One region of the Shewanella polaris genome, then DNA from elsewhere that is predicted to be linked to it. Evidence: predicted binding sites of a transcription regulator. Region 1 holds the regulator's gene; the other holds the start of a gene.

Region 1 (6,224 bases):
CGCCAGTGAGAAACATAATGAAACTAAACCATAAATACAGAGATCCGATATCTTTATGGTTAGTGGTGAGTAGCCAGCGCATTAGCCCCTTTGGAGCGCCGTGATGATCATCATGGGCGGTTGCAATTGTATCGTGCGTTGTTGTGCTCATTGTTTTCCCTTACTGTCCATGGCTAGCGACATCGGCAGGTTGCACCGCCTCGCCAGAATTATTGCCCCACGCATTGCGCTCATATGTAATCACTGCCGCCATCTTTCGAGGGCTTAATTGACTACTAAATGCCTGCATTGCAGTACCTGGTTTTCCGTGCATAACGATATCGATATGTCCGCTAACCGGTCCGCTAACAACAGGGCTACCAATAAGTGAAGGGAAAGCGCCAGGTAAACCTGCGCCAGTGGCTTGGTGACATGCAGCACAAGTCGTGGCATAAACCTGCTCACCTTCGGTCATTAATTGCTCCATGGTTAACGTGGGCAGATCTTCTGCTGGAGCAACTTTTGCTACGGTTTCGACAGCTTGAGTGGCTTTCTCGGTAACCGCATCGGTAATGTCAGTTGTCGTGGCTGCAATAGTGCTTGTGACATCAGCAACTGCTTTGTTTGCTTCTGTTTTTGCCTCGTTACTGCCTAAAAATTTCCCTATATCAGCAGCTTGTACAAGATCTCCGCTATTATTGCCCCAAGCATTACGTTCAAAGGTAATCACTGCTGCAATTTCTTGGGCGCTAAGTTGTTTTGCAAAGGCCTGCATTGCGGTACCTGGTTTACCGTTTATGACGATATTTAGATGGCCTTCAACAGGGCCTTTTATGATAGGGCTGCCAATTAATGATGGGAATACACCAGGAAGACCCGCACCATTAGGTTGGTGACAAGCAGCACACCTAGCAATATAGATTTGTTCACCTTGTGAGGTTAGATCTCCGAGTGACAGGGTTTGGGTCATTGATGCCGCCGCCGCAGCAGCGGCATTGCTTGCTAGTTGTTTTTGTTCAACTAACCAATTATCAAAATCGTCCTCCGACAATGCTTGCACTACAATCGGCATAAAGCCATGGTCTTTACCGCATAATTCGGCACATTGGCCGCGATAAATACCGGGCTTATCAATACGAGTCCAAGTTTCATTAATAAAGCCTGGATTAGCATCTTTTTTAACGGCAAAAGCGGGCACCCACCATGAGTGGATAACATCATCAGAAGTCATCAAAAAACGTACTTTTTGGTTAATGGGGAGTACTAGTGGTTTATCAACTTCAAGGAGGTAATGTTCTCCTTTAGCCTCACTACCGTCAATTTGTTCTCTGGGGGTAGATAATGAGCTGTAAAATTCGATGTCTTTATCAAAATAGCTGTAATGCCATTTCCACTGCGACCCGGTAATTTTAATGGTGAGATCAGCATCGCTGGGATCTTCCATAGCAATTAAGGTTTTGGTGGCTGGAATAGCCATGGCGATTAAGATGATAAAAGGAATGACGGTCCAAGCAATTTCCACTTTGGTACTTTCATGAAAATTGGCCGCGACTGCGCCTTTTGATTTGCGGTGGTAAATCATTGAATAGATCATGATCCCAAACACCACTAACCCAATGGCACAACAGATATAAAGAATCGTCATGTGGAGGTGATAAACCTGACCACTGATATCTGTCACGCCTTGAGTCATGTTGAGGGGCATTGCTGTTGCCCCAAGCGGAAGTGCTACACACACAACCAGTAAACAATACAACCATTGCTTCACAAGACTGCTCCTCTGTTAATTGCAAATTGCAATTACAAAGAAAAGTCACACAGTAATTCTCTGCTCTATGCAAACTCTTCGGTTCCCGAAAAAAGTTTGATGACCTCAAAGTACCTTGGTGGTTGTAAACAGACGGTCTACGGTTTTATTGTTAGCTGTGCACCACGCTTGTACCTACGACTGAACTTATCAATTTGTGTTGACGTTTTCCCATCGATGACTATTAAATCTGCCATTTACGTCAAATTAAAGATAAAAAATTGTTTCATCCTTGTTAATTACATTACTTGTAGATTAAGGATTGATCAAGATCACTTTTTTTCTTAATCGCCTGAAAAAGGTGAAAAAAAAGCCCTGAATTCAATACAGGGCTTGGTAATTAAGGGTTTGTGCTTAGTGAAACGAGCAAAAATTACTTGTTCCATTTGCTAAGGTAGGGCTAACAAGTTGATGTTTGTGAGGTAAGTGAGTATTCACATCTTCAATTATGATCCCTAATGCACGTGCGCTTTTGGCTACTATTTCCAAACGGCGACTATCGCGAGCATCAAGTGAGCTTGTCCAAGTTACTACTGCACTAGATGTACCACTAGTGAGTGCTTTTTCCATGGCCCATAATGTCTCGACTTCATCTTTGGTGTGAACTAGTAAAATGCGATCCATTCTCACTCCGGCACTTGCCAGCATATGTTTATAACCAATGTGAGGTGGGCTAATGAGTACAATCCAGCGGCCTTGTTGGCTTAACGTTGCTAATTGACTACACAATTGACTCAGCTCTGCTTCACCTTGGGTAACCGTTTGCAATGTTTGAATGGTTTGGTTGCCCTGAAGTTCTGTGTCTGATAAATCTACCCATAAGCCAGGGTGGCGTGGGGCGATGCCCATTAGTTTGTTCATAACCAATCTCCATTACGGATAACACCAACGGCAAGCCCTTCGATAGTTAGGCTTTGGCAACTTAAATCTACTTTTATCGGGTTGTAATCTTCATTTTCTGCATGCAGATAAATGACGTTACCTTTTTGTTCAAATCGTTTTACGGTGACGTCATCGTCTATTCGTGCCACCACAACTTGGCCATTACGTGCTTGCTGCATTTTATGTACCGCGAGGAGGTCGCCTTCTAAAATGCCGATATTTTTCATGCTGTCACCACGAACCCGCAATAAAAAATCCGCGGCAGGTTTAAACATATTGGGGTCAACTTGATAATAGTTTTCCACATGTTCTTGGGCCAAGATAGGCTCTCCAGCAGCAACTTGCCCAATGAGTGGTAGACCGGTTTCAATCTGTTCTTCATGAGGTAATCGTATACCTCTAGAGGTACCAGGAATGATCTCGATAAAGCCTTTTTTGGCTAATGCTTTTAAATGCTCTTCGGCGGCATTAGCACTTTTAAAGCCAAGACGATTCGCAATTTCAGCTCGAGTGGGTGGCATACCTGTTTCGGCGATATTGTTTTTAATTAAGTCTAATATTTCAGCTTGGCGCGGCGTTAACGGTCTCATGACAATTCCTGTCTTTTTATACAGTGACTGTCATTATATACAGTGATTCTGTTCGCGCAAGTATTAACCAACTGTTTTTTGTTATTTGTTTGTACAAATTGATTTAATTTACTGTTATAAAGCATTATTTTATATTTTAACTTTGGGGTGTGACTTCTAAAGAAATCCAAAATGTAAAGATAAATAAGCCAGATAGTGTAAGCGGGGTTGTTTCTGGTATCCTATGCAACAATATTATAGTGGCTTATGTTGCGAAAATAACCATGTCAAAACCTGATTCAATATTTTTACGAACATTAAAGTGGATTCAAAAATGGATGGTGCAAACGATTGTTGTACCACATGATCCTTTTGATGACCTCAATATAGATCCGACTAAACCTTTAGTTTATTTGATGAAAACGGAATCTATTAGTGATATTGCCGCCTTGAGCGAAATCACAGAGGGCTTTGGTATGCCTAGTCCTTATGAACCATTAAAGCTTGATGGCTTGCAAGTGCCTCGTGTTGTTTGTTTAGAGGGGCGCAAACCATTATTTGGTAAACGCGAAAGTGGTGAAAAATTCATTAATTATTTTACCAGTCTATTATCTCTTCATCGTGAGAACTCTGAATTAGATATTCAGTTGGTTCCTGTTTGTCTTTATTGGGGACGTACCCCAGGGAAAGAAGATGACAGCATGAAAGCGGCTGTATTTGAAAGAGAAAATCCAACATGGCTACGTAAATGGTTAATGATTTTATTTTTAGGACGACATAATTTTGTCCAGTTCTCTAATGCATTATCGCTTCGTTATATGGCCGATGAACACGGTACAGATAAAAGAATTGCTCACAAGTTAACCCGTGTTGCACGAGTGCATTTTCGCCGTCAACGCAAGGTAATGACAGGACCACAGTTACCTAATCGAAACGTATTGTTTGCTTCTTTACTAAAATCTGAGTCTATCAAGAAGGCGATAGAAGAAGAATCGACAAGCAAAAAAGTCTCGGTGGAGAAAGCTCGCGAAACTGCTATTGAATATCTTGACGAAATTGCTGCTCATTATTCCGATAGCTTAGTGCGCATAGCTGAACGCTTTCTGACTTGGTTATGGAATAAATTATACAGTGGCATTAATATTAAAGGTGCCGAACAGGTAAGACAGTTACATCATGATGGCCATGAGATTGTTTATGTGCCTTGTCATCGCAGTCATATGGATTACTTATTACTGTCGTATATTTTGTATTACCAGGGCATGGTTCCTCCACATATTGCCGCGGGTATTAACCTTAATTTCTGGCCTGCAGGACCGATGTTCCGTCGTGGTGGGGCATTCTTTATCCGCCGTAGTTTTAATGGCAATAAACTGTATACAGCAGTCTTTCGTGAATATTTAGATCAGTTGTTTGCTAAGGGTTATTCCGTCGAATATTTCACTGAAGGTGGTCGTTCGCGTACCGGACGCTTGCTGGCGCCTAAAACGGGTATGTTGGCCATGACTATTAACAGTGTGTTACGTGGGATAGAGCGTCCAGTGACTTTAGTACCTGTGTATTTAGGGTATGACCATGTTATGGAAGTGGCTACTTATCATAAAGAATTAAGTGGTAAGAAAAAGAAAAAAGAATCTGTGTGGCAGGTATTTGGGGCAATTAGTCGATTAGGTAATTTTGGCCGAGGTTATGTCAATTTTGGTGAACCCATTAATCTACAGCACTTCTTAAATCAGCAGGCACCGGAATGGCGTGCTGAGCTTGCAAAAGATCCCGATCAAAAACCGTCGTGGTTTACGCCATCGGTTAATTCATTAGCTAACCGCGTGATGACTAATATTAATGGTGCAGCCGCCGCCAGTTCGGTGGCATTGACCAGTTTGGTGTTATTGGCATCAGAGCAAAATGCGTTGGAAAGAGGCCAGTTAGAACGTCAGCTTGATTTGTATTTAGCCTTACTTAACACCGTGCCATATACCGATTTCACATCTGTAGCAGAAGGTAATGGTAAATCGATTGTTGATCATTGCTTGTCGTTAGATAAGTTTGTTAGTAGCAAAGATCCTATTGGCGAAATTATTTCGGTCGATGAGAAAATTGCTATTACTATGAGTTACTACCGTAATAACATTATTCACCTTATGGCGCTTCCTTCATTAATTGCCAGCTGTTTGGCTCACTATGATGTATGCGATCGTAAACGCATCCATGCGGTTGTTATGGATTTATATCCGTTACTTAAAGCCGAGCTTTTTATGGGCATTGATGATGTACCTGCGCATATAGATAGCATTTTAGAATTTATGGTTGAACAAGGTTTATTGAGTGGTGAAGATGATTTTGTCATCACACCTCGTCATATCACGCAAGTGTTGCTTCTTGCTGAAACCATAAATGAAACCTTGCAGCGATATGCCATTATCTTCAATTTACTGGCGATCAAGCCTGATCTGGAACGTTCAGAACTTGAAACCGATAGTCATTTATTAGCCAAGAGATTAGGCGCATTACATGGCATTACTGCTCCAGAGTTTTATGATAAAAAGCTGTATAACACCTTGAGTGTGAAACTGAAGGAATTGGGTTATTTAAGCAGTGACGAACATCGTTCTGAAGTAATCAGAATAAGAGATAATGTTAATAAATTACTAGGATCTTCAGTAAGGCAAACCATTGTTGATAGTGTGCAAACGGAGCACGGATAATAATGGCTAACCATATGAATGGAGCTAAGCATCGTGTCGGCGGTAAATCTGTACTGGGCGGGGCGATGATTATTGCCGGAACAACGGTTGGTGCGGGAATGTTTTCGTTACCCGTAGTTGGAGCCGGGATGTGGTTTGGTTATTCAATAGCGATGTTACTAGGCGTATGGTTTTGCATGTTGATGTCGGGATTGCTGTTACTAGAAGCCAATCTGCATTTTGAACCGGGCGACAGTTTTGACACCTTAACTAGAGTGACTCTAGGGCAGTTTTGGCGAGTGG
Region 2 (6,224 bases), 2.1 Mb from region 1:
GTTGAAAAAGGTGAATTTAGACGTGATCTATATTATCGCATTGCAGGATTTCCCATTTACTTACCCTCGTTACGTGAACGCCATGATGACATTCCAGGACTCGTTAAGCATTTTATAAAGTATTCTGAATACAAACATAAAAAGTTTTCGGTCAATGCTTTAACTTTACTTAGCCGCTATGCATTCCCTGGTAATATTCGGGAATTAAAAAATATTATTGAACAAGCGGCACTGATAGCCAACGAAGATACTATCCACAGCAATGATTTACCTGAAAGTGTACAACTAACAGTAACAAGTGATGTCGTTAACACCAATACAGACACAGAAATAGTGACTTTAGATGACATGGAGTGTGCATATCTTTCTCAAATATGCTCGCAATATCAGGGATCACCAGCTGAGTTAGCCATAACACTGAATATTAGTGTGCGTACTTTATATCGTAAATTACAGCGCTATGGCTTAAAGCTTACAACGCTGTAATAACAATATCTCCACCATCGTTATCATTAATGATGATGATGCATTATTGAGTGCTTTTTACAGCAACGTTTCATTGTAGCTGTTTCATTTGCCAATTCAGATTCAGACTCGCAGCAACGTTTATGTGTCCCCGAGTCAGATTGATTATGGCAGCCTTCCTCACCATGCGCATGATGTTCATGCTCATGTTCATGGTTACAACAACCACCATTGGCCTTCTTAGCAATATTATTGATTGATGGACGCCCCTGACTTGCCTCGGTAAATGGCTCACAGTCTGCTAAATTAGCACCTGCAAAATACTCTATTGCTGTGCGACCATTTTTTGCATGAAATACACTCAATTGTTGGCTTAATAATTTAGATAACAGTTGTTGACCAATGTTACGCACGATGACGCGATCCGCTCCATTTGCCAGTATCATACTGACTAATTGTTGCTTACCCTCACATCCTTCAGCTAACGCTGGGTTCACAAAGCGCCCTTTTACTTGGCCTTGCTCATCGATAAATAGCATCTCATCGGCACGACTAAAGTGGTTGGCAATATGTTGATCTTTCATTGGTATGGCGGTAATCATAATTTCTCCTCATGTGCATTTTGCATTAACAACGCTTTACCATTGGTTAAGCAGTCCATTAATTTAAAACGCGCAAGCTTAAGTACATTAGCTAACGTTTGACGTGACACTCCCATTTGAATAGCCGCTTGTTGCTGTTGCATTTTTAACAAGTCAACTAAACGCAATGCTTCAAACTCATCGCTATCCATTGCAATGTTTTCAAGTTTGTCCATCGGAATACCATTGGGCTTGAAACAGCTTTTAGCTGGTCCCCCACAAATTGTTCGCTGAATTTTCGGTCTTGACATAATCAACTCATGTTTGTTGGCATATGCTATATATACACCTATAAATGGCATATGCCAATTATAGTTTGTATTTTGTGATCGATTGCACTCTTTATGTAAACATGATTTTTTTGTCCATAAATGGCTGTAAATATGGCTGATAAACAATCAATAATAACGAGTTATACTAATCTCAAAGCCCTTAGCATTTAATGCTTGGTAAGCATTTCCATTGGGTTGAATATTGAGGTGTGAGTAAATCACGGCGCATGGCCCATTTTTGTTGTGTCCCTTGAACGGCGAGAAACACCGTATCGCGTCCATATCGTTGGTTGATGCCGTCAAGCGTGTGCATCAAGGCATAATTGACTTTAGCGGTATTAAACAAATCAAATTGAAAGTTTTTCTCGCTGGCTAAATCAACCAAGCCCACACCAATTTTGTAATAGCGTACACCTTGGCGAAATAATCTAGGAGCGGCTTCTGTCATGGCTTTGGTGAGTTCAATGGTGCAATGGGTTGGACATGGAAAATGTGCGATAACTTTATAACTCACGGGTCGTTCGTCATGGGGCGAATTACTGGCAAACAACAACATGGTTTTGCAATGTGAGCCTTGTTGACGGGCTTTAGCGGCCGCAATGCCAACATGTTTACTCAGTGCTTGTAATAGCGATTCAACATCGCAAATGCGTTCACCCACGCTACGAGTGGAGAAAATTTGTTTCTTATCTGCCCTAGCCTCATCCCATTGTTTGCACACTTGGCCATTTAGCTCACGAACCGTGCGTTCGATTTCAATACTAAATTGTTTTCTCGCGAGACTCGGAGGCATGGAAGCGAGATCATGTGCGCTGCGAATGTTCATCAATTCAAGCTTTTTACTAATACGTCTGCCAATTCCCCATACCTCCTTTACGGCAAGTTGGCGTAAAATATCATTACGTTGCTGCGCTGTTTCGATAACGCACACACCTTTATACCCCGGTATTTTTTTAGCGGCGTGATTGGCAATTTTTGCTAAGGTTAACGTTTGCCCCATTCCCACACAAACCGCTAAACGGGCTTCTTTCCATACTGCTCGTCGGATTAACTGGCCTTGGGTATACAGACATTTGATAGCGGGATAACAATGTTTAAAAGAGAGGAAGCTTTCATCAATGGAATACACATGCTGCTCTGGCGCAAAACGGCCTATTATCGCCATCATTTTTGCTGATAAGTCGGCATAGAGCTCATAATTAGACGAACACACGATGACATTACGTTGAGCACATAATGCTTTAACTTGAAAATAGGGTAAAAACTTTTCAATACCGGCCTCTTTTGCTTGCCGGTTAGCCGCGACAATGCAGCCATCATTATTGCTCAGTACAATAATCGGTCTGCCGCGCCAATCAGGGCGAAAAACCTGTTCTGCACTACAATAAAATGCATTGGCATCGACTAAGGCAAACATTGTTATTTACCCTTTTTTGCTGATAAACAGTGGACTTTGACGATGACAACGAATTGAGCGGATCACCACACCTTCGATGCTAAAGTCATCATAGTCGCATATGGTTACGGGTAAATGTTGCTCATTAGATGACACCAACATTCGTCGTTGCATGTCGATAATTTTACACACAAACTCACCATTAAAATTAGCCACTATCACATCCCCGCTTTTTGCAGTTTCATGGCGATCAACAATCAATAAGTCACCATCGAATATTCCCACACCTTGCATCGACTCGCCTTCGGCTAAGCCGATAAAAGTGGAACTTGGATGCTGAACTAACATCTCATCAAGACTGAGGCTTAATTGAAGGTACTCGGCTGCAGGTGACTCAAAACCGGTAATGCCGGCACTGGCTGCAATGGGAATGACGCGCATATAACAACCTCCAATATGACACAGATACTGTATAAATAAACAGTATATATTAGCGTTAAATTTTGTCAGTGCAAGCTTATTTGATTTGAACCGAGACAAGCAGCAGTTATTTTCAATTGTTAGCGCCATTTTTATTGTCATCTACACGCGACCGCGCGCCATAACTCACTCATCTTCAATGCGGCAAAGCATCAATACATCAAAGTGATAGCTTCATTATTGATGAAATAATATGTCCAAGGTCAAAATATAATCAACGGGCTTGGTCTACACTGTTAACAGGAGCTAAAAACCAAGCTAACCTGTTTATAAAACAAACGAGTATACTTATTTAATATTGGCTCGGGGGTCTAGCATGACACTCGCAACATTCCATATCGACATGCACGATGATAATTGCTTACTGAACCTTGCTGGTGATTGGCAACTAGGCCAAGCACCGCTAGGCGCAGATATTTGTGCTGAGCTGCCATCGAATTGCCATAGTGTCACCTTAATTACCACAGAATTATCCCATTGGGATTCAAGTCTCGCTATTGCTCTATTACAGTTATCTCGCTGGTGTGAACAACATAAACTATCACTAGACACTCAACAAACACCTCAAGGGCTACAGCAATTACTGCAACTTGCTACCGATGTTGCTGTTTATCAACCAACTAATGAAGGTGCCATTGGCGGTCTGTGGCCGATGTTACGTCGTCAGCTTATTGTGCAAGGTTTGCAGGTACACGACGAATTAGTGTTTGTTGGCAATAGCACGCTTGCATTGGGAAACTGGTTAAAAGGTAAAGCCAGTACTCGCAGGAGTGATATTGTATTTTTCATCGAACAAGCTGGGCCTAAAGGCCTTGCTATTGTCACCTTAATTAGTCTGCTTGTAGGTATGATTTTGGCTTATTTAGGCTCGGTACAGCTGCGCCAATTAGGGGCTCAAGTGTATGTGGCTAACTTAGTGGCTATAGGGATGGTGCGGGAAATGGGCGCCCTTATGACAGGGGTTATTATGGCCGGCAGAACAGGGGCTGCTTATGCGGCACAATTAGGCACTATGCAGGTTAATGAAGAAATTGATGCATTGCGAGTAATGGGAATTTCGACCATGGAGTTTCTGGTTTTACCTCGATTGTTGGCATTGGTTTTCATCATGCCGTTAATGTGTATTTATTCTGATGTAATCGGCATGATTGGTGGTGCAATTGTTGCCAATGGAATGGGGGTTAGTTACACCCAATACATTTTGCAAACCCAAGTAGCCATTGATTGGGTAGACATTTCAGCCGGTTTAATAAAGAGTTTAATTTTTGGCTTTCTTATTGCGATTGCGGGTTGTCAGGCTGGGCTGCTTTGCGGTCGAGATTCTAATGCCGTTGGTTTAGCCACCACCAGCGCAGTGGTTAAGGCCATTGTCTTTCTCGTGGTTTCCGACGCTGCCCTCAATGTTTTATACGATAAATTAGGGATCTAATCATGGTTGATGATGCCTTTATCAGTGTACGTAATCTTACCGTCGGTTATGGCAGTACCGAGGTGCAAAAACAACTCAACTTCGACATTAACAAAAATGATATTTTTTTTGTTATTGGTGGCAGTGGTTGTGGCAAAACAACCTTGCTGAAATCGATGGTGGGATTACTTACACCACTAAAGGGTGAAGTACTCTATCAAGGCAAAAACTTTTATGAGGCAGATGAACCCGCACAGGTAGCAATGCTCAAAGATTGGGGCATTACCTTTCAAACAGGTGCGCTATTTTCGAGTATGTCACTTGGTGAAAATGTGGCTTTACCCTTGCAGCTCTATACCGACCTTTCTGAGCGACAAATAGCCGAAGCCGTTGCCTATAAGCTGGCATTAGTCGGCTTAGCTGGCTTCGAGAAGTTTTACCCTGCCGAGTTAAGTGGCGGTATGCACAAACGCGCAGGATTAGCGCGCGCACTCGCATTAGACCCTCAACTGTTATTTTTTGATGAACCCTCTGCAGGTTTAGACCCTATTAGTTCAATGCGTTTAGATCAATTGATCGTGCAAATATGCCAAGCGCTAGACTCTACCGTGATCATTGTGTCCCACGAGTTACCCAGTATATTGTCGATCGGCACCCGCTGTGTGTTTCTGGATAATCAAACCAATACGATGCTCGATTGTGGTGACCCTCGAGAATTAAAGATACACAGTAATCAGCCTAGGGTTCGTCAATTTCTCAATCGCACCGAAAAATCGGAGATATCATGAGTAAAAGCCAACGACTTCCGCTTGCGATTGGTGCCTTTATTTTTGGCGCCATTATCTTAGTGTTTATTGCCCTGCTGTTCTTTTCTGGTGGGCGGTTATTTGCCGAAAAAGCGCCTGTAATCATGTATTTCAATAACTCAGTGCAAGGACTTCAGGTAGGTGCACCCGTTAAGTTAAAAGGCGTGATAATAGGTGAGATTAGTGATATTAGTATTAATTTCCCCAACGACAGTAGCTTAGGTGTCACAGCTGCTGTTCATGCTGATTTACTATTAAAACGCATCAACCTTAAAGGCACACAAGTTGGGGAAGAGTTTTTCTCTCACGCTATTGGAAACGGTTTACGTGCTCAGTTGAATTATCTTAGTTTATTAACCGGGCAACTCTATGTTGAACTGGATTTTTACCCTAGTAGCACGCCTATATTTCATGGCAAAAAAGACTCATTACTAGAGTTACCTACCATAGCCAATGATTTCGAATCATTGTCAAAAGATCTACAATCATTAAACTTAAAAAGTTTAGTGACCAATGTCGATAACTTGGCTATGCAACTCAGTGAGATTGCCGCCAGTGGCAAAATACAGCAAGCACTGGATGACTTCGACAGTGCCGCAAATGCTGTAAAAAAAACCGCTGTTAACATTGATAGCACTCAAGCTAAATTTGGTATAAAGACTGAAGTAGTATTGGCTAAACTCGATAGTTTACTGACACAGTTGAGTCTGGATGAACCTAAATTAGTAGAGTCACTCAACCAAAGTTTAATGGCAT

What was found. The regulator LexA, encoded in region 1, represses DNA repair genes until DNA is damaged. The targets are predictions, from matches to a motif close to TACTGTATNNNNATACAGTA.
Region 2: a site for LexA is predicted at 3,241-3,260, ahead of FH971_RS10190 (LexA family protein). Genes of this name have one in related genera too.

Annotation. Positions count from the first base shown of each region.
Region 1 is NZ_CP041036.1:274,316-280,539, forward strand. Features, by position in the region: gene ctaD (cytochrome c oxidase subunit I) at 1-151, opposite strand, end outside; gene coxB (cytochrome c oxidase subunit II) at 161-1,747, opposite strand; gene FH971_RS01205 (cell division inhibitor SulA) at 2,141-2,647, opposite strand; gene lexA (transcriptional repressor LexA) at 2,644-3,258, opposite strand; gene plsB (glycerol-3-phosphate 1-O-acyltransferase PlsB) at 3,522-5,942, shown strand; gene mtr (tryptophan permease) at 5,945-6,224, shown strand, end outside.
Region 2 is NZ_CP041036.1:2,334,144-2,340,367, forward strand. Features, by position in the region: gene FH971_RS10170 (sigma-54 interaction domain-containing protein) at 1-486, shown strand, start outside; gene FH971_RS10175 (NifB/NifX family molybdenum-iron cluster-binding protein) at 513-1,067, opposite strand; gene FH971_RS10180 (DUF134 domain-containing protein) at 1,064-1,357, opposite strand; gene FH971_RS10185 (Y-family DNA polymerase) at 1,539-2,795, opposite strand; gene FH971_RS10190 (LexA family protein) at 2,802-3,215, opposite strand; gene FH971_RS10195 (MlaE family ABC transporter permease) at 3,571-4,683, shown strand; gene FH971_RS10200 (ABC transporter ATP-binding protein) at 4,686-5,450, shown strand; gene FH971_RS10205 (MlaD family protein) at 5,447-6,224, shown strand, end outside.